DNA from 4 places in the Kitasatospora purpeofusca genome. Region 3 is predicted to be linked to each of the others. Evidence: riboswitches for the same ligand, from Rfam matches in the RefSeq annotation. Region 3 holds a riboswitch; each other region holds the start of a gene.
The links. Region 3 has a riboswitch for cobalamin ahead of OG715_RS30480 (cobalamin biosynthesis protein). Riboswitches for the same ligand answer to the same signal wherever they lie in the genome.
Positions count from the first base shown of each region.

Region 1: linked by a shared signal. The riboswitch ahead of OG715_RS26330 (ribonucleoside-diphosphate reductase subunit alpha) and the one ahead of OG715_RS30480 (cobalamin biosynthesis protein) in region 3 are both predicted to bind cobalamin.
Region 2: linked by a shared signal. The riboswitch ahead of OG715_RS36960 (CoA-acylating methylmalonate-semialdehyde dehydrogenase) and the one ahead of OG715_RS30480 (cobalamin biosynthesis protein) in region 3 are both predicted to bind cobalamin.
Region 4: linked by a shared signal. The riboswitch ahead of nicT (Nickel transporter NicT) and the one ahead of OG715_RS30480 (cobalamin biosynthesis protein) in region 3 are both predicted to bind cobalamin.

Region 1 is NZ_CP108561.1:5,984,697-5,989,305, forward strand. It holds gene OG715_RS26325 (ribonucleotide-diphosphate reductase subunit beta) at 1-221, opposite strand, end outside; gene OG715_RS26330 (ribonucleoside-diphosphate reductase subunit alpha) at 242-2,662, opposite strand; cobalamin riboswitch at 2,847-3,008, opposite strand; gene OG715_RS26335 (GH12 family glycosyl hydrolase domain-containing protein) at 3,070-4,317, opposite strand; gene OG715_RS26340 (glycoside hydrolase family 26 protein) at 4,415-4,609, opposite strand, start outside.
Region 2 is NZ_CP108561.1:8,488,021-8,492,629, reverse strand. It holds gene OG715_RS36965 (acyl-CoA dehydrogenase family protein) at 1-613, opposite strand, end outside; gene OG715_RS36960 (CoA-acylating methylmalonate-semialdehyde dehydrogenase) at 610-2,139, opposite strand; cobalamin riboswitch at 2,345-2,535, opposite strand; gene OG715_RS36955 (amidohydrolase) at 2,664-4,301, opposite strand; gene OG715_RS36950 (APC family permease) at 4,435-4,609, opposite strand, start outside.
Region 3 is NZ_CP108561.1:6,950,964-6,955,572, forward strand. It holds gene OG715_RS30475 (cobyric acid synthase) at 1-1,429, opposite strand, end outside; gene OG715_RS30480 (cobalamin biosynthesis protein) at 1,426-2,397, opposite strand; cobalamin riboswitch at 2,513-2,711, opposite strand; gene OG715_RS30485 (helix-turn-helix domain-containing protein) at 2,974-3,720, shown strand; gene OG715_RS30490 (alpha/beta hydrolase family protein) at 3,890-4,609, shown strand, end outside.
Region 4 is NZ_CP108561.1:2,416,276-2,420,884, reverse strand. It holds gene OG715_RS10265 (AAA family ATPase) at 84-902, shown strand; gene OG715_RS10260 (Fpg/Nei family DNA glycosylase) at 986-1,819, shown strand; partial or broken gene OG715_RS10255 (ArsR/SmtB family transcription factor) at 1,965-2,300, opposite strand; cobalamin riboswitch at 2,384-2,575, shown strand; gene nicT (Nickel transporter NicT) at 2,608-3,777, shown strand; gene OG715_RS10245 (M24 family metallopeptidase) at 3,844-4,609, shown strand, end outside.

The sequences.
Region 1 (4,609 bases), 970 kb from region 3:
ACGTTGTTGGAGACGATCGAGTCACCGGTCGCGAAGAACGCGACCAGGCGGCCGATCATGTGCCGCTCGCCCTCACTCAGCTTCGCCAGGTCGGCGACGTCCGAGTGCAGGTCCACCTCCTCCACCGTCCAGGTGTTCTTGATGGCGTCGCGGTACCGGTCGTAGAACGACGGGTAGCGCATCGGGCGCAGCGTCAGCTCGAAACCGGGGTCGAGCAGCATCTTCTCGCGGTCGGGGGTGCTCACTGGCAGGCCTCGCAGGACTCGGGGTTCTCCAGGGAGCAGGCCAGCGCGGCCTCCTCCTCCGGGGTGAGGGTCGGGGCGCCCGCGGTGACGGTCTGGGCCGGCACCGGCGCGGCGGCGCGGGCGGCACCCGACGCGGCCTGGGCGATCCGGGTCGCCGGGCGCGAACGCAGGTAGTAGGTGGTCTTCAGACCGACCTTCCACGCGTAGGCGTACATCGAGCTGAGCTTGCCGATGGTCGGCGCGGCCATGAACAGGTTCAGCGACTGGCTCTGGTCGATGTACGGCATCCGGGCGGCGGCCAGGTCGATCAGCGCGCGCTGCGGAAGCTCCCAGGCGGTGCGGTACAGCGAGCGGACCTCCTCGGGCAGCCAGCCGAGCTCCTGCACGGAGCCGTTGGCGTCGCGCAGCGCGTCCCGGGTCTGCTGGTCCCAGACGCCGAGCTCCTTGAGCTCGCGCACCAGGTACGGGTTGACCTGGAGGAACTCGCCGGAGAGGGTCTCGCGCTTGAACAGGTTGGACACCTGCGGCTCGATGCACTCGTAGACACCGGCGATCGAGGCGATCGTGGCGGTCGGCGCGATCGCCAGCAGCAGCGAGTTGCGCAGGCCGGTCGCGGCGATGCGGGTGCGCAGCGCCTCCCAGCGGTCGGCCCACTCGGGCGCGGCGCTCGGGAAGTGGTCGATGTGCAGCTCGCCGCGGGCGGCGCGGGTCTCCTCGTACGCCTCGTGCTGGCCCAGCTGCTCGGCCAGGTCGGCGGAGCGCTCGTAGGCGGTGAGCATGATGCGCTCGGAGATCAGCGTGGAGAGCGTCTTGGCCTCGGCGGAGTCGAAGTCGATCCGCAGCTGGAAGAAGACGTCCTGCAGGCCCATCACACCGAGGCCGACCGGGCGCCAGCGGTTGTTGGAGGCGCCGGCCTCGGGGGTCGGGTAGAAGTTGATGTCCACCACGCGGTCGAGGAAGGTGACGGCGGTGCGCACGGTGGCGTCCAGCCGGTCCCAGTCCATCGCGTTCAGCAGGTCGGCGGCGGTGGCGCCGGCGGCGACGTGGGCACCGAGGTTGACCGAGCCGAGGTTGCAGACCGCGGTCTCGGAGTCGTCGGTGACCTCCAGGATCTCGGTGCAGAGGTTGGAGCTGTGCACCGTGCGGCCCGGCAGCGCGGTCTGGTTGGCGGCGCGGTTGGAGGCGTCCTTGAAGGTCATCCAGCCGTTGCCGGTCTGCGCCAGGGTGCGCATCATCCGGGCGTAGAGGGTCTGCGCGGGGATGATGCGGACGGCCTTGCCGGCCAGCTCGGCCTTCAGGTACGCCTCGTCGAACTCGGCGCCCCACAGGTCGACCAGCTCGGGGACGTCGGCGGGGGAGAACAGCGACCAGTCGGCGTTGGCGTTGACCCGGCGCATGAACTCGTCCGGGATCCAGTGCGCCAGGTTCAGGTTGTGGGTGCGGCGCGCCTCCTCACCGGTGTTGTCGCGGAGCTCCAGGAACTCCTCGATGTCCGCGTGCCAGGTCTCCAGGTAGACGCAGGCCGCGCCCTTGCGGCGGCCGCCCTGGTTGACGGCGGCGACCGAGGAGTCGAGGGTGCGCAGGAACGGCACGATGCCGTTGGACTTGCCGTTGGTGCCGCGGATCAGCGAGCCGCGCGAGCGGATCCGGGAGTAGGACAGGCCGATGCCGCCGGCGTGCTTGGACAGCCGGGCGATCTGCGCGTAGCGGGAGTAGATCGAGTCCAGGTTGTCCAGCGGCGAGTCCAGCAGGTAGCAGCTGGACATCTGCGGGTGCCGGGTGCCGGAGTTGAAGAGGGTCGGCGAGGAGGTCAGGTACTCCAGCCGGCTCATCAGGCGGTACAGCTCGGCCACCTCGCGCACCGACTGCTCGGTGTCGCCGACCGCCAGGCCACAGGCGACACGGAGCAGGAAGTGCTGCGGGGTCTCGACGACCTTGCGGGTGATCGGGTGGCGCAGCAGGTAGCGGCTCTGGACGGTGCGCAGGCCGAAGTACTCGAAGCGGTCGTCGCCCTTGGCGTCGATCAGCGCGTCCAGGGTGGCGGTGTGCTTGGCGACGAAAGCGGCGGTGGTGTCACCGATCAGGCCCTCGGCGTGGCCGACGGCGATCGAGGTGGAGAACGAGAGCACGCCCTGGCTCGCCGCCTCGTCGACGATCTCCAGCGCGAGCAGCCGGGCCGCGAGCTTCGAGTACTGCGGGTCCTCGGCGATCATCGACGCGGCGGCGTCGACGGCGAGTCCGCGCAGCTCGGCGAAGTCCGAGCCGGCGTGGCGGCCGCGGAGCGCGGCGGCGGCGACATGACCGGGGTCCACCTGGGGGAGGTCGGCGCTGCGGTCGGTGAGAATGCGCAGGAGCGCACCGCCCGGGTCGGCGACCGTCGGGTCGACGGTGACGGAGCTGGAACCCTGGGCGGGCAGGACGACTGAGGCAGCGGTGGTCAAGGCGCTTCTCTCCTGGCGGCGGTCGACGGCGGTGTATCGGGGCCGGGCCGTTCGGGGCAGGGGAGTACGCCGCGCGGACCCGTGGGCGCCGCTCGCGATTCGTCCCCGGCCCGCCCGCGAGGCCCGGAAATGGTGCTGGTGCGCATGGCCTCTGCGGGGAGGCGCCGGCACGCTGTCGGCAGGTACTCGGACTCGCGGGCCCCCTCGGGAGGAGGCCGCACACCGCTGCGGGGCAGTCCCGGATTCACACCGGGTTCCCCTGCTTCGACAGCAGGAGTGAGCATACATCTAGTGGCGCTCGTCCGACGAAGCCCCACATGTAGTGTCGCGGCGCTGCGTGTCGCGGGTCGGGTGCGATAGGCTGCGGGGGCTTTCGGCGCCCCTCAGACCGGCCTGTGCCACTCCTGGGCGGGCTTGGCGGCGCACAGCCGCATCCGTACCTGGGAGCCGTTCCCGGTGCCCGTGGGGCCGGTCGCGGGGTTCTCCAGACACTTCCCGGAGTCCTCGTTCAGCAGCTGCCCGCCGTCGGTGGAGCGCCACCGCTGGTCGGGTCTGCGAGTGCAGCCGGTGAGGACCGGGAACCCGATGTCGGGGTCCTCCAGACAGCGTCCGGCCTGGCCGACCGAGCCGTCCTCGCCCATGGTCCAGCTCTGCGCCGGGGAGCCGTCGCAGGTGGCGGCGCCGACCGCGGCCGGGTCGCCGGCCACCCGGCTGTCCAGGCAGTAGCCGGGCACCGCGGAGGTGATCGCGCCGCTCGGGCGGCCTGCGGCGACCTCGAACGAGAACGCGTCGGTGCCGAGGCCCGCGCCGCCCTCCCAGATCTCGAAGCCGGCCTGGACCGCGCACAGGTACGAGCCGGCCGGGACGTAGCCGCGCTGGACCGCGTCGCGGGTGAAGGCGCGCAGGTCGAGGTCGGTGACGACGTTGGTGGCGGAGGCCGCCTCGTAGGTGATCAGGGTGTGGCTGCTCTTCTTCGGCGCCTCGTACACCCGGTAGGCCTGGCCGCCGCTGCGCAGCTCGCCGGACTGCTTGCCGAACGGCGAGGTGCCGTTGCCGCGCAGCCAGATCATCACCTCGGCACTCTCGGTGAACGAGCAGCTGCCCCGGGTGGTGCTGTACCAGAGGTCGTAGGAGGCGTTCCAGACGCCGCCGTCCACCTGGGTGGTGCGCCAGGTGCTGGTGGCGTACCGCAGGTTGTCGACGGCGATGGGCAGCGGGCTGACGCCGTCGCTGCCGAGCGGGGTGCTGATGTGGGGGTAGGCGCCGGGGCCGCGGGCCGGGTCGGTGAGGTTGCCGCGGGCGACGGCGCTGCGGGTGACGGTGAAGGCGGCGCTGTCGTTGCCGCCGTGCACGCACAGGCCGCCGGTGGCGTTCCACTCGTTGGGGTTGATGACGTAGCGCCCGGAGTCCACCGGCTGCGAGGGGTAGCGGTTCTGCGCGGTGGAGCACAGCTCGCCCGGCTCGGCGGAGCTCAGCGGGGGTGGCGGCGGGGCGACGGCGGCGGTCGAGGGGGCGCTCTCGCGCGGGATCAGCACGGCGCACAGGCAGAGCACCAGCAGGGCGGTGGGCGCGAGCCACCACCAGGCGCGCGGCCGGGGACGCCCGGGGCCGGGCAGGAACGGGCGGAGCATGCTCTTCGCCTCCCAACGGGGTACTGGTGTTCGGTGTGCGGGCCGGCCGGTGCCCGGCGGCCTTCCACGGGCGGACGGGCCCTCGGTCGGTCGGGGGCTAGCCGGCCTCGGCCGGCGGGGAGCTCCGGGGCTTGGTGGCGGTCGGCTTCCGGGTCGGGGCGGTGCCCCCGGACGGCTTGGTGCCGGTGCCGCCGGTCGGCTTCGCGCTCGGCGAGGGCGAAGCCGGGGCCGAGGGCGAGGACGTGGCGGCGGGCGGCGTGGTGGGTGGTGCGGGCGGCGGCACGGTGAGCAG
Region 2 (4,609 bases), 1.5 Mb from region 3:
TCCAGCCCATCTTGCGCTCGTTGGCGCCGAAGGACAGGCCCGGGTCGTCCCGGTCGACCAGGAAGGCCGAGATGCCCTTCGGGCCGGGCCCGCCGGTGCGCGCCATGACCAGGTAGACCTGGGCGCTGCCGGCGCCGGAGATGAACTGCTTGACGCCGTCGAGCACCCAGTGGCCGCCGTCGCGGACGGCCCGGGTGGTGAGAGCGGCGGCGTCGGAGCCGGCGCCGGGTTCGGTCAGGCAGTAGCCGCCCAGGTGCTCGGCGGTGCAGAGCCGGGGCAGCCAGCGGGCGCGCTGGGCGTCGTCGCCGTGGCGGTCGACCATCCAGGCGACCATGTTGTGGATGGACAGGTAGGCGGCGATGGACGGGCAGCCGGTGGCGAGGGCCTCGAAGGCCACCGCGCCGTCGCGGCGGGTGAGACCGGAACCGCCGGACTCCTCCCGGACGTAGACGCCGGCCAGGCCGAGTTCGCCGGCCTTGCGCAGCACGTCGACCGGGAAGTGCTTGGCGAGGTCCCACTCCACGGCGTTCGGGGCGAGGTGCTCGTCGGCGAAGGCCCTGGTGGTCTCCGCGATCGCGCGCTGGTCGTCGGTGAGATCGTGCACGGCGATCATCCCATCGTCGGCATGGTGAAGCTGGCGCCTTCCTTGACCCCGGAGGGCCAGCGCGAGGTCACCGTGCGGGTGCGGGTGTAGAAGCGGATCGAGTCCGGTCCGTGCTGGTTGAGGTCGCCGAAGCCGGAGCGCTTCCAGCCGCCGAAGGTGTGGTAGGCGATCGGCACCGGGATCGGCACATTGACGCCGACCATGCCGGTGTTGACCCGGCGGGTGAAGTCGCGGGCGGTGTCGCCGTCGCGGGTGTAGATGGCCACGCCGTTGCCGAACTCGTGCTCGCTGGGCAGGCGCAGGGCCCCCTCGTAGTCGGCGGCGCGGACCACGCTCAGCACCGGGCCGAAGATCTCCTCCCGGTGGATCCGCATCCCCGGCGTCACCCGGTCGAACAGCGAGGGGCCGAGGAAGAAGCCCTCCTCGTGGCCCTCCAGCCGGAAGTCGCGCCCGTCGACGACGAGTTCGGCGCCCTCCTCGACCCCGAGGTCCAGGTAGCCGCGGACCCGCTCCAGCGCGTCCCGGCCGACCAGCGGGCCGAAGTCCGAGGACGGGTCGTCCGAGCGGCCGACCTTCAGCGCGCCGATCCGCTCGACCAGCTTGGCCACCAGGGCGTCGGCGGTCTCCTCGCCGACCGGGACGGCCACCGAGATCGCCATGCAGCGCTCGCCCGCCGAGCCGTAGCCGGCGCCGACCAGGGCGTCCGCCGCCTGGTCGAGGTCGGCGTCGGGCATCACGATCATGTGGTTCTTGGCGCCACCGAAGCACTGGGCGCGCTTGCCGTGGGCGGCCGCGGTCGCGTAGACGTACTGGGCGATCGGGGTGGAGCCGACGAAGCCGACCGCCTGCACCCGGGGGTCCTCCAGCAGGGTGTCGACGGCCTCCTTGCCGCCGTTCACCACGTTCAGCACGCCGGGCGGCAGTCCGGCCTCCAGGAACAGTTCGGCCAGCCGCAGCGGCACCGAGGGGTCCCGCTCGGAGGGCTTGAGGACGAAGGCGTTGCCGCAGGCCAGCGCGGGCGCGGCCTTCCAGAGCGGGATCATCACCGGGAAGTTGAACGGGGTGATGCCGGCGACCACGCCGAGCGGCTGGCGCATCGAGTACACGTCGATGCCGGTGCCGGCGTTGTCGGTGAACTCGCCCTTGAGCAGGTGCGGGATGCCGGCCGCGAACTCGACCACCTCCAGGCCGCGCTGGAGGTCGCCGTGGGCGTCGGCGACGGTCTTGCCGTGCTCGGCGGAGAGCAGCCGGGCGAGCGAGTCCCGTTCCTGCTCGACGAGTTGGAGGAAGCGCAGCAGCACCCGGGCCCGGCGCTGCGGGTTCCAGGCCGCCCACGCGGGCTGGGCCTGCGCCGCGTCGGCGATCACGGCCTCGACCTCGGCGCGGCTCGCCAGCGGCACCCGGGCCTGGACGCGCCCGGTGTTGGGGTCGTGGACGTCGCCGAAGCGGCCGGACGTCCCGGCGGTGCGCTTGCCGCCGACGAAGTGGGTGAGTTCGGGGACGATCGGCTCGGAGGTGGTGGGGTCGGGAAGCATTGATTCCTTCTCTCGTCAGGATGGGGAGAGGAGGAATGGAGGCCGCGCCGGTGCGCGGGCGCACGGTGGTGCGCCCGACGGCAGGACGGCGGCGGCTGACGAACCGTCAGCGCTGGTGCGCCCCGGGGCTCGTCGGCACAGCACAGCCGGGGGCGGTGGAACGGGAGCAGCCCGGATTCATGCGTGTCGTCTCCATCCTCGTGGAAAACACGGACCGTCCGCGGCCGGTATCCTGACTCCCGGATCGACGCGCGCCCCCGGGCCTTCCCGGCTGGCTGCCAGTGGCCGAACTCCTGCGAGGACGAACTCCCCGGTCACAGTGGCGGGACCGTGCCGGACTCGCACCGGCTTCCCTGACACCGCGGACCTGTTCCGACCATATAGTTGGACGTCCTAGTAAGTCCAGAGCCCCTGGCCGTCCGGGCGCGTCGGAGCACGCACCGTCGGGAACGCGACGGGCCCCGGGGAGCACCCCGGGGCCCGGACGGCAGTTGACGCGACGTCAGTCGAACGTCAGTCGGGTGTCACTCGGCGGCGTGGACCAGCTCGCCGCCGACGTAGGTGCGCAGCACCCGGGCCGACGCGATCTCCTCGGGCGGGCCGGTGAGGATGTCGCGGTCCAGGACGACCAGGTCGGCCAGCAGGCCGGGCGCGAGCACCCCGGCGTCGTCGAACCCGTTCACATGGGCGGTGCCGGCCGTGTAGGCGGCGATCGCGGAGGCCAGGTCGAGCCGCTGCTCGGGCAGGAACACCCGGTCGTCCTCGGCCTCCGGCTCCCGCCGGTTGACCGCGACGTGCAGTCCGGCCAGCGGGTCCGGGCTGCTCACCGGCCAGTCGCTGCCCGCCGCCAGGGTGGCCCCGGCCCGCAGCAGCGCGCCGAACGGGTACTGCCAGGAGGCCCGCTCCGGGCCGAGGAAGGGGATGGTCAGCTCGTCCATCTGCGGCTCGTGCGCCGCCCACAGCGGCTGGATGTTGGCGATCGCGCCGAGCCGGGCGAACCGGGGCAGGTCGTCGGGGTGGACCACCTGGAGGTGCGCGAGGTGGTGGCGGGTGTCGCGCCGGCCGTTGGCGGCGCGGGCGGCCTCGACCGCGTCCAGCGCCTCGCGCACCGCCCGGTCGCCGAGCGCGTGGAAGTGCACCTGGAAGTCCAGCGCGTCGAGTGCGGTGACGTACTCGCGCAGGGCGAGCGGATCGACGAAGCTGAGGCCGGAGTTGGCGGTGGCGCAGCCGCAGCCGTCCAGGTAGGGGCTGGTCATCGCGGCGGTGAAGTTCTCCGCGATGCCGTCCTGCATGATCTTCACCGAGCCGGCCCGGAACCGGCCGTGCGCCGAGGCCGCGCGGCGCTCGACGAGTTCGGCGATCTGCTCGGCGCCCCGCTCGCGCTCCCACCAGAGCGCGCCGTTCACCCGGGCGGTCAGCGCGCCGGAGCGCGCGGCGGTCAGATAGGCGTCGGACGGGTCCGGCTGGCCGTTGAACTCGCCGAGCAGCGCGTCCTGCCAGCCGGTGATGCCGAGCGAGTGCAGCAGCCGCTGCGCCCGCAGCAGCCCCTCCAGCCGGTCGGCGGCGGTGATCGGCGGCACCAGCCGGGCCACCAGGCCGGTGGCGCCCTCCTGGAGCACTCCGCTCGGGGTGCCGTCGGCCTCGCGCTCGATCCGGCCGTCCGCCGGGTCGGGGGTGTCGCGGTCGACACCGGCGAGTTCCAGGGCCCGGGTGTTGGCCCAGGCGCCGTGGTGGTCCCGGTTGGTGAGGTAGACCGGACGGTCCGGGACGACGGAGTCGAGCAGCTGCCGGGTCGGCAGGCCGCCCTCGAAGCTCTCCATCGACCAGCCGCTGCCGGTGATCCACTCCTGGTCGGGGTTCGCGTCGGCGTAGGCGCGGATCCGCTCCAGGTAGTCGGCCACGCCGACGGTTCCGGTGAGGTCGCAGACGGCCAGCTCGGTACCGCCGAAGACGGCGTGGATGTGCGCGTCCTGGAAGCCCGGCAGCAGCAGCTTGCCGGTGAGGTCGACGACCTCGGTGTCCGGGCCGATCAGGTCCCGGACCTCGTCGTGGCCGACGGCGGTGATCCGGCCGCCGGTGACGGCCAGACCGGTCGCCCGGGTGCGGGCGGCGTCGCCGGTGTGCACGGGACCGCGGGTGAAGACCAGATCGGCCTTGGTCATGGGTGGTGCTCCGTTCTCGGGTGGTGCGGGTGTGCGGGGTGCCGTGCGCGGCGGGTGTGCGGCGTGCCGTGCGCGGCGGGAGAGCGCGGGCCCGGTGTGTGGGGGTGCACCGGGCCCGCGCCGTCGGTCGTCCTCAGGCCTTCTCGGGTGTACCCGCGGCCTCGCCGAGGAAGTACGCCGAGCGCCGCCGCCAGCGCGCCCAGGCCGCCGCCGGCAGACCGGTGACGATCATCAGTACCACGACGGTGAGCTCGAACCAGCCGTTGTCGGCGGAGAGTTCGAAGTGGTCGGCGGAGTCGTAGAAGGTC
Region 3 (4,609 bases):
CGTCGGTGTCGGCGTGTTCCTCGATCAGTTCGCCCAGCCGGTCCAGCCGGGCCTCCCGCGCGTCGGCGAAGGAGATGTCCGGCGCGGGGACGAACGCCCGGCCGGCCGCCGCCGCGACCTCGCGCAGCAGCGCGCGCCGGAAGCCGTCGTTCTCCAGCGCGCCGTGCCAGGTGGTGCCCAGGACGGAGCCGACCCGGCAGCCGTCGAGGAACGCCTCGCCGCCCTCCGCGGTGACGATCCCGTGGTGGATCTCGTAGCCCTCGACCCGCTCGCCGAAGGCCTCGCCGACGGGCCGTCCGAGCACCTTCTCCACCCCGAAGCGCACCCGCGTCGGCAGCAGTCCGAGGCCCTCCACCGGGCCCGCCTTCGACTCGACCTCGTCCACGATGGAGCCGGCCAGCATCTGGTAGCCGCCGCAGACGCCGAGCACCGGCAGTCCGGCCGCCGCCCGGGCCTTCAGCACCGGCTCGAAGCCGCGCTCCCGCAGCCAGCCGAGGTCGGAGACGGTGGCCCGGGTGCCGGGCAGCACCACCAGGTCGGCGTCGGCCAGCTCCTCCGGCCGGGTGGCCCAGCGGACCAGCACGCCGGGCTCCTGGGCGAGTGCGTCCAGGTCGGTGAAGTTCGACAGCCGGGGGAAGCGGAGCACCGCCACCCGCAGCACGTCGGCGCCCAGCGGGCCGCGCGCGGCCGTCCGGTCGACGACGGTGGACAGGTCGAGCGAGTCCTCGGCGTCCAGCCACAGGTCCGGCAGCATCGGCAGGGTGCCGAGCACCGGACGACCGGTCAGCTCGCGCAGCATCTCCAGCCCGGGGGCCAGCAGCCGCGCGTCGCCGCGGAACTTGTTGACGAACCAGCCGGCCACGTGCCGCTGGTCCTCCGCCGACAGCAGCGCCAGCGTCCCGTACATCGCCGCGAACACGCCGCCCCGGTCGATGTCCCCGACCACGACGACCGGCAGGCCGGCCGCGGTGGCCAGGCCCATGTTGGCGATGTCCCGGTCCCGCAGGTTGATCTCGGCGGGCGAGCCCGCGCCCTCGCAGACCACCACGTCGAAGCGGGCGCGCAGGTCCGCCAGGCACTCCAGGGCCCGTTCCAGCAGCAGCGGCTTGCGCTCGCGGTAGTCCAGCGCGCCGACCTCGGCGACCGGGCGGCCCAGCAGCACCACCTGGCTGCGGCCGTCCGCGCCGGGCTTGAGCAGCACCGGGTTCATCGCCGCCTCCGGCTCGACCCGGGCGGCCTGCGCCTGCATCGCCTGGGCGCGGCCGATCTCGGCGCCGTCGGCGGTGACGAAGGAGTTCAGCGACATGTTCTGCGCCTTGAACGGCGCGACCGCGACCCCCTGCCGCGCCAGCCAGCGGCAGATGCCCGCCGTGACCACGCTCTTGCCGGCGTCCGAGGTCGTCCCGGCGACCAGCAGTGCCTTGCTCATGCCCGGTCCCTCCGCTTCCTGATCAGAGCCGCCCGCAGCAGCAGGTGCCCGGCGACCGTCGTACCCAGGGCCAGCGCGCCCACCCGCCGCGAGAGCACGCAGGCCCGCTCGATGTCGTCCACCCCGACCGGACGCAGCTCCTCGCCGAGCACCGGCCGGTGCTCGGTGCGCTCGCCGTACTGGAGCGTCCCGCCCAGCCGGACGCCGACGGCGCCGGCGAAGGCGGACTCGGCCTGGCCGGCATTGGGGCTGGGGTGCGCGGAGCCGTCCCGCCGCCAGACCCGCCAGGCGGTGCGCGGTTCGGGGGCGGCGGCCACCGTCAGCAGCGCGGTCAGCCGGGCGCCCGGCCAGCCCGCCACGTCGTCCAGCCGGGCCGAGGCCCAGCCGAACCGGGCGTAGCGCGGCGAGCGGTGACCGACCATCGCGTCCAGGGTGTTCACCGCGCGGAAGGCCAGCAGCCCCGGGGTGCCGGCCACGCCGCCCCAGACCAGGGCGTTGACCACGGCGTCGGCGGTGTTCTCGGCCACCGACTCGACCACCGCGCGGGCGATCTGCTGCTCGTCCAGGGCGCTCGGGTCGCGTCCGCACAGGTGCGGCAGCCGCTCCCGGGCCGCCGTCAGGTCACCGGCCGTCAGCGCGCGGCCGACGGTGCGGGCCTCCCGGGTCAGCGAGGTGCCGCCGAGCACCGTCCAGGTCGCGGCGGCGGCGAGCGCGGCCCGGCCGAGCGGACGGCGGCCCAGCAGCCGGTCGGCGGCCACCGCGCCGGCCGCGACGGTGCCCACGCACAGCGCGGTGAAGGCAGTGCCGACGGCGCGGTCGTCGCGCCACAGCAACCGCTCCAGCCGGCCGGCGGCGCCGCCGAAGCCGGCCACCGGGTGGCCGCGGCGCGGGTCGCCGAACCGGGAGTCGGCCAGGTACCCGGCGACGGCGCCCGCGCCGAACGCGGCGGCCCGGGTCAGCGGGCGCACGGCGTGGCGCAGGGCAGGGTGGGAGGCGTGGTCGCTGGTGCGCTCGGGGGGACGTCCCGGCCCGGCGGGGCAGCCTGCATCGCGTGCGTGTCCTCACTCAGGGTCCGCGCCCTGGATCGACGTACCGGGGGTGAGAGTCTCCTGGCTCCCGGGTCGGACGCGCTCCCGGGCCTTCCGGCGGCCGTAAACGGCCCTCCGTGGCTGAACTCCGGTCGTGCTCCCCGGTGACAGTGGCGGGACCGCGCCGGACTCGCACCGGCTTCCTCTGCTTGCCTCCGTAATGGCTGAAGGATCCCATCACGGGCCCGAAGGGGGAGTCAACCGAGGTCGCGGAGGGGTTGGTCACACGCCGGAGCCCTTCCGGAGCCCTGCTGACAGCAGTCCGGGCGCCCGCCCCGCCGCCCGCCCCGCCACCCGCCGCCGCCCGCTGTTCCCCCGTCGCTACCTCCGAGCCCGCCCGCCGCCGGACCGCGCCCCGCTGTGCGATCCTCCACCCCCGCCGGGCGGCGCGCCCGGCCCGCTTCGTGCGTTCGTCGGCTGGGGCACCACCCGGCGCCGCGCCTAGCGTCGGGACCCATGCGACCCCAGCGCCCCCACCTCTTCGCACGTCCGGCCCGGTCGGCCCCGCCCGCCCCGCCGCCGCCGGTGCCGTTCTCGCCCGCCGCCGTCCGCGCCCACCGCGCCGCCCTCGGCCTGACCCCGGAACAGGTCGCCGAAGGGATGGCCGCGCACGGTGTCAGGCTGCTCCCGGCCCACGTCCTCGGCTGGGAGAACGGCGGGCCGCCCCCCGGCGAGGAGGAGTTCCTCGCGCTGGCCCGGGCGCTGTGGTGCCCGCCCGAGCGGCTGATGGGCGTCCGCCCGGCGAGCCTGCGGGAATTCCGGCTCGCCCGTGAGCTGAGCCCGGACGGCGCGGCCCGCCGGATCGGCGTCCCGGCCGGGGAGTACCGGCGGGCCGAGGCCACCGGGTGGTGGGACGGCGACGCCGGGCCGACGGCCGCGCTCGCGCACGTGCTGGGCCTGACCCTCCGGGAGCTGGTCGCCGCGACCGGCCGCCGGGAGGAGCTGGACCGGCGGCTGCGGCGCTGCGTCGAGGGCCGCTGGCAGGCGCAGGCCGGCGCGATCGTCCGGATCGTGCCGGTGGACCGGGCGGACCTCGACGCGGTGCTGCCCGTGCTCCAGGAGGAGCGGCAGGTGCCCGCCCACTGGGGGGCCGGCGGCTGGGGGCCCGCCGAGGGGGCGGCCGCGCCGTCCGACGCGGTGGTCCCGCCGGCCGGTCGCTTCTGGGAGCTGCTCGCCCGACGGGAGCCCGCGATCCCCGTGTGAGGACCCGTCCGTTCTGGCAGTCTCGTTCCGACGGACCCGGTGCGACCTTCCTCACGTGGCAACCCGTACGGCCGTGTCCTGCTGGCCCGGCCGGGTCCCGGCCAGTGGACTGGGCTGTGACGTGGGTCCGGACACCGGTCGGCCCAGAACCGAGCAGCGGGGAGCGAGTATGCGTTGGGGAATCGCGGCCACCGTGGCGGCCGCCGCGGTCGGCACCGGGGCGGCCGTCCTGGTGATCGGCCGCCGGGCCTCGGAGCGGATGGTCCGCCCGGCCGGGGCCGCCCGGGAGCGGTCCGGTCCGGTCGTGGTCCAGAGCCTGGGCGCCGGTCGGATCACCTTCACCCGGAGCGCGGCCAGCGAGCGTCCCGGCCGCTGGGCCGTCGAGTGGGGCGAGGACGGGCACGCCGTCGTCGAGGAGGTCCTGCACCGCGACGAACAGGGCGTCACCCGCCGACTGGCCCGCGCCGACCGGGGCACCCTCACGGCCGGCACCGAGGTCCGCTTCACCCCCCGGGTGTACCTCGGCGACCCGGCCTCGGCGCTCGGCCTGACCTTCGGCGAGACCGCCGTCGAGGGCGAGCTCGGCGCGATGCCCGCCTGGTGGCTCGACGGCAAGCGCGGCACCTGGGTGATCCTGGTGCACGGCCCGGGCACCGACCGCAGCCAGGTGCTGCCCGTGCTGCCCGTCCTGGAGCGGCTCGGCCTGCCCGCGCTGGCGGTCACCTACCGGGGCGACGCGGGCGCGCCGGCCTCCCCGGACGGCCTGGGCCACTTCGGCGAGACGGAGTGGCGGGACGTCGAGGCGGCGATCCGGCTGGCGCTGGACGGCGGCGCGGGCCGGGTGGTCCTCTACGGCTGGTCGCTCGGCGCCACCATGGCCCTGCAGGCC
Region 4 (4,609 bases), 4.5 Mb from region 3:
TGGCTCCGCCGGTGCCGGGGTATCCGGTGGCGGCCGGGACGGTGCCCGTTCCGATGGTCGTTCCGTTGCCTCTGCCTGTGCCGGTGGCTGTTCCGCTGATGGTTCCGGTGGGCGACTCGACGGCCTCGACGGACTCCTCGGGGCCGCCGACCGTTCCGCTGCCGGTGCTGCCGTCCCCTCCGCCCGGACCGTTGCCCGCGCCCGCGCCCGCGCCCGCGCCCGCGCCCGCCCCGGCCGCGCCGCCCGCGCCGGCCCCGGTGCCCGCCGGCTCCACCGGGCACTTCCTGCTGCCCTCCGGCGCGCCCGTCCAACTGCCCGCCCGGCAGCCGCAGCAGCACGCGCCCGCGGGCCCGATCGCGGTGCTGCTGATCGGTCCGGCCGGTGCCGGCAAGACCACCGTCGCCCGGCACTGGGCCGAGCGGCGTCCCACCCCGACCGCGCACATCAGCCTCGACGACGTCCGGGAGTGGGTGCAGTCCGGCTTCGCCAACCCGCAGTCCGGCTGGAACAACGCCTCCGAGGCGCAGTACCGGCTGGCCCGCCGGACCTGCGGCTTCGCCTGCCGCAACTACCTCGCCAACGGCATCTCCTGCATCATCGACGACGCGGTCTTCCCCGACCGCCCGGCGATCGGCCTCGGCGGCTGGAAGCGGCACATCGGGCCCGGCATGATCCCGGTGGTGCTGCTGCCCAGCCTCGACTCGGTGCTCCACCGCAACGCCCGGCGCAGCGGGAACCGCCGGCTCGGCGACGAGGAGGTGGCCCGGATCCACGGCCGGATGGCCGGCTGGTACAACTCCGGGCTGCCGATCATCGACAACTCCCAGCTCGACGTGGCCGCCACCGCCGCCGAGCTGGACCGGGTGATCCTGGCCCGGCTGATGGGCATCCCGGTCCGCTGAGGGGCCCGTTCGCCCGGCGGGTGTGTCGGTGCCGACTGCGATGATGGACGGGTCCTGAACGTTCGACCGGGGGAGCCGCGCCCGTGCCGGAAGGCCACATCATCCACCGTCTCGCCGCCGAGAACCACCGCGCCTTCGGCGGCCGGGAGGTCCGGGCCAGCAGCCCGCAGGGGCGGTTCGCGGACGGCGCCGGGCTGATCGACGGACGGGAGCTGGAGGCGGCGGAGGCCGTCGGCAAGCACCTGTTCCTCGGCTTCGGCGAGGACGCCTGGGTGCACATCCACCTCGGCCTGTACGGGGGCTTCACCTTCGCCGCGATCGGCGACGGGCCGGTCCCTGCGCCGGTCGGCCTGGTCCGGCTGCGGCTGGAGAACGACGAGCACGTCGCCGATCTGCGCGGCCCCAACACCTGCGCGCTGATCACCGGCGCCGAGAAGGCCGCGGTGGCGGCCAGGCTCGGCCCCGACCCGCTGCGCGCCGACGCCGACCCGGACGCCGCCTGGCGGCGGATGGCGGCCAGCCGGACGACGGTCGCGGCCCTGCTGATGGACCAGAAGGTGCTGGCCGGGGTGGGGAACGTCTACCGGGCGGAGGTGCTGTTCCGGCACGGCATCGATCCGCACCGGGCGGGGCGCGAGCTGCTCCGGGCCGAGTGGGACGCGATCTGGGCGGACCTCGTCGCGCTGATGCGCGAGGGCGTCGGCGCGGGCCGGATCGACACCGTGCGCCCCGAGCACACCCCCGAGGCGATGGGCCGCCCACCACGGGTCGACGACCACGGCGGCGAGGTGTACGTCTACCGGCGGGCCGGGATGCCGTGCCTGGTCTGCGCCACCGAGGTCCGGACCGAGGAGCACGCCTCCCGCAATCTGTTCTGGTGCCCGTCCTGCCAGCCGGCCGGGACCCCGGGCCGCTGACCGGGCCGCCGGTCGGGCGGTCGGTCGGGCGGTCGGCGGGGTGGGGTCAGCCGGTCGCCGCGTCGGGCTCGCCGTGCTCGTGGTGCTCCTGGTGTTCGCCGTGCTCGTGGTGCTCGTCGTGTTCGGGGGTGTCGACGGCGCACGCGTCCAGCAGGGGGCGCAGGTCCGCGTCCACGAGCCGGTAGCGCACGACACGTCCCTCCTTCTCGCCGGTCACCGCCCCGGCCGTCCGCAGCAGCCGCAGGGCCTGGGAGACGGCGGGGTCGCGCATGCCGGTGGCGACCGCCAGGTCGGAGACGGCGAGCGGCCCGGTGCGGTGCAGCGCGAGCAGCAGGGCGAGGCGGCCGGGGTCGGCGAGCAGCGAGAAGCGCTCGGCCCAGGAGCGGACGTGGGCGGTGTCGCCGATCGCCGCGATGGCCTCGCAGACCCGGTGCCCGTCGATGGTGCGGTGGCCCGCGCGGTCGGCCGGTACGAGATGCATACGGGCCATTCTCGCAGGCGGGACGCTGTGATCCTGGACACCTGCGCAGGTGCGCAGCCTTGCAAGGGTCACCGCCCGCCGCCTACGGTGTTGCCCGCCGTGGTGCTCGGGAAGACCGGTGACGGACCCTCAGGGGTCCCAGTCCGGAGCGGCCCTCGCCACTGTGATCGGGGGGAAGTGTCCGTACCCACATGCCACTGGGCGCCTCGCGCGTTCGGGAAGGCGGGTGCGGGAGCCCCGTCAGCCAGGAGACCGGCCGCGGCATCTCACGAAGTGTTTCCACGAGGTGCTGGAGCGTGATCCCAGGATGACCCTGCCCGAAACCGTCGCCGCCCCGGCGGCGCCCACCGCCCTGCCCACCTTCCGATGGCGGCGGGAGGACACCGTACGGACCGCCGGCCTGATGGGCGTGATCCTGGCCATGCACGTGGTGGCCTTCGGCACGCTGATCTTCCTGGTCGCGCCGGAGAAGTACGAGGTGGGCACCCAGGTCTTCGGGGTGGGCCTGGGCATCACCGCGTACACCCTCGGCATGCGGCACGCCTTCGACGCCGACCACATCGCGGTGATCGACAACACCACCCGGAAGCTGATGGCGGACGGCAAGCGGCCGGTCTCGGTCGGCTTCTGGTTCGCGCTCGGGCACTCCTCGATGGTGGTGCTGATGGCCGCCCTGGTGGCGGGCGGCGCGCAGCTGGCCAGCACCCTGATGGACGACGAGTCCACCACCCACCAGTGGCTGGGCGTGGTCGGCACCTCGGCCTCCGGGGTCTTCCTCTACCTGATCGGCGCGCTCAACCTGGCCGCTCTGTTCGGCATCCTCAAGGTCTTCCGCTCGATGCGGGCGGGCCGGTTCGACGAGGCCGAGCTGGAGGAGCACCTCAACTCGCGCGGCCTGCTGGCCCGGGTGCTGAACCGGGCCACCCGCTCGATCACCCGTCCCGGCCAGATGTTCCCGGTCGGCATGGTGCTCGGCCTGGGCTTCGACACCGCGACCGAGGTCACCCTGATGGTGATGGCGGGCTCCGGCGCGGCCTCCGGCCTGCCCTGGTACGCGATCGTCTGCCTGCCGCTGCTGTTCGCGGCCGGCATGAGCCTGTTCGACACCCTGGACGGCACCTTCATGAACTTCGCCTACCAGTGGGCGTTCTCCAACCCGGTGCGCAAGGTGTACTACAACCTGACCATCACCGGACTGTCCATCGCGGTGGCGTTCATCATCGGGACCATCGAACTCGTCGGCGTCCTGCACGAGAAGCTGGACCTCACCGACCCGGTGACCGGCTGGATCGCGGACATCACCCTGGACAACGTCGGCTACGCCATCGTCGGCCTGTTCGTCGTGGTCTGGGCCGCCGCCATCGCCTACTGGCGCCTGGCCGGCGTCGAGAAGAAGTGGGCCGTCGCCCCCGTCCCCGCCCCGGTCGCCGCACCCGCCCCGACCGCCGCCCGGGCCCCCGCCGGCGGCGCCGAGTAGTCCCGCGCGGGCCCGGGTGGGGGCGTTCGGCGGGCGGATCGGGGGCGGGGTTCGTAGGCTCGACGCATGGCTGATGCGTACGCGGGCCGCCGGGAGCGGTTGCGGGAGCACTGCAGTGCGTCCGGGACCGACGCGGCGCTGATCACCCGGGCGGCGAACGTGCGGTACCTCACCGGGTGTCCGCCGTGCGGGGCGACCCTGCTGCTGACCCGGGACCGGGCGTTGCTGGCACTGCCCGACGACCTGCCGCCGGACGACACCGGCGAGCACCTGATCTCGCCCGAGGTGACCCGGCTGGAGGTGGCGGCCGGGGCGGACACCGCGCTGGCCGCCGCCGGTGCCGCGGCGGGGCTGCGGGTGGCCGGGCTGGCGGTGGAGGAGCACGACCTGACGGTCACCCGGCACCGGGCCGTGGCCGGACTGGTCGAGGGCACCCGGCTGGCGGACGTCGGACAGGCGGTCGAGCGGCTGCGGGTGGTCAAGGACGAGTACGAGATCGCCGATCTGCGGATCGCCGCGGAGATCGCCGACCAGGCGCTCGGCGAGCTGCTGGAGTCGATCCTGGTCGGCCGGACCGAGCGGCACCTGGCGATGGAGCTGGAGCGCCGGATGATCGACCACGGCGCGGACCGCGCGGCGTTCCCGGTCTCGGTCGGCACCGGCAGCCACTCCGGCCAGCAGGCGCACCAGCCCACCGACCGCCGGGTCGAGGAGGGCGACTTCCTGACCGTGGTGCTCGGTGCCAGGTACCGGGGCTACGGCGTCTCGACCGCCCGGACCTTCGTGATCGGCGCGGCCCCGGCCCCCTGGCAGGTCGAGCTGCACCGGCTGG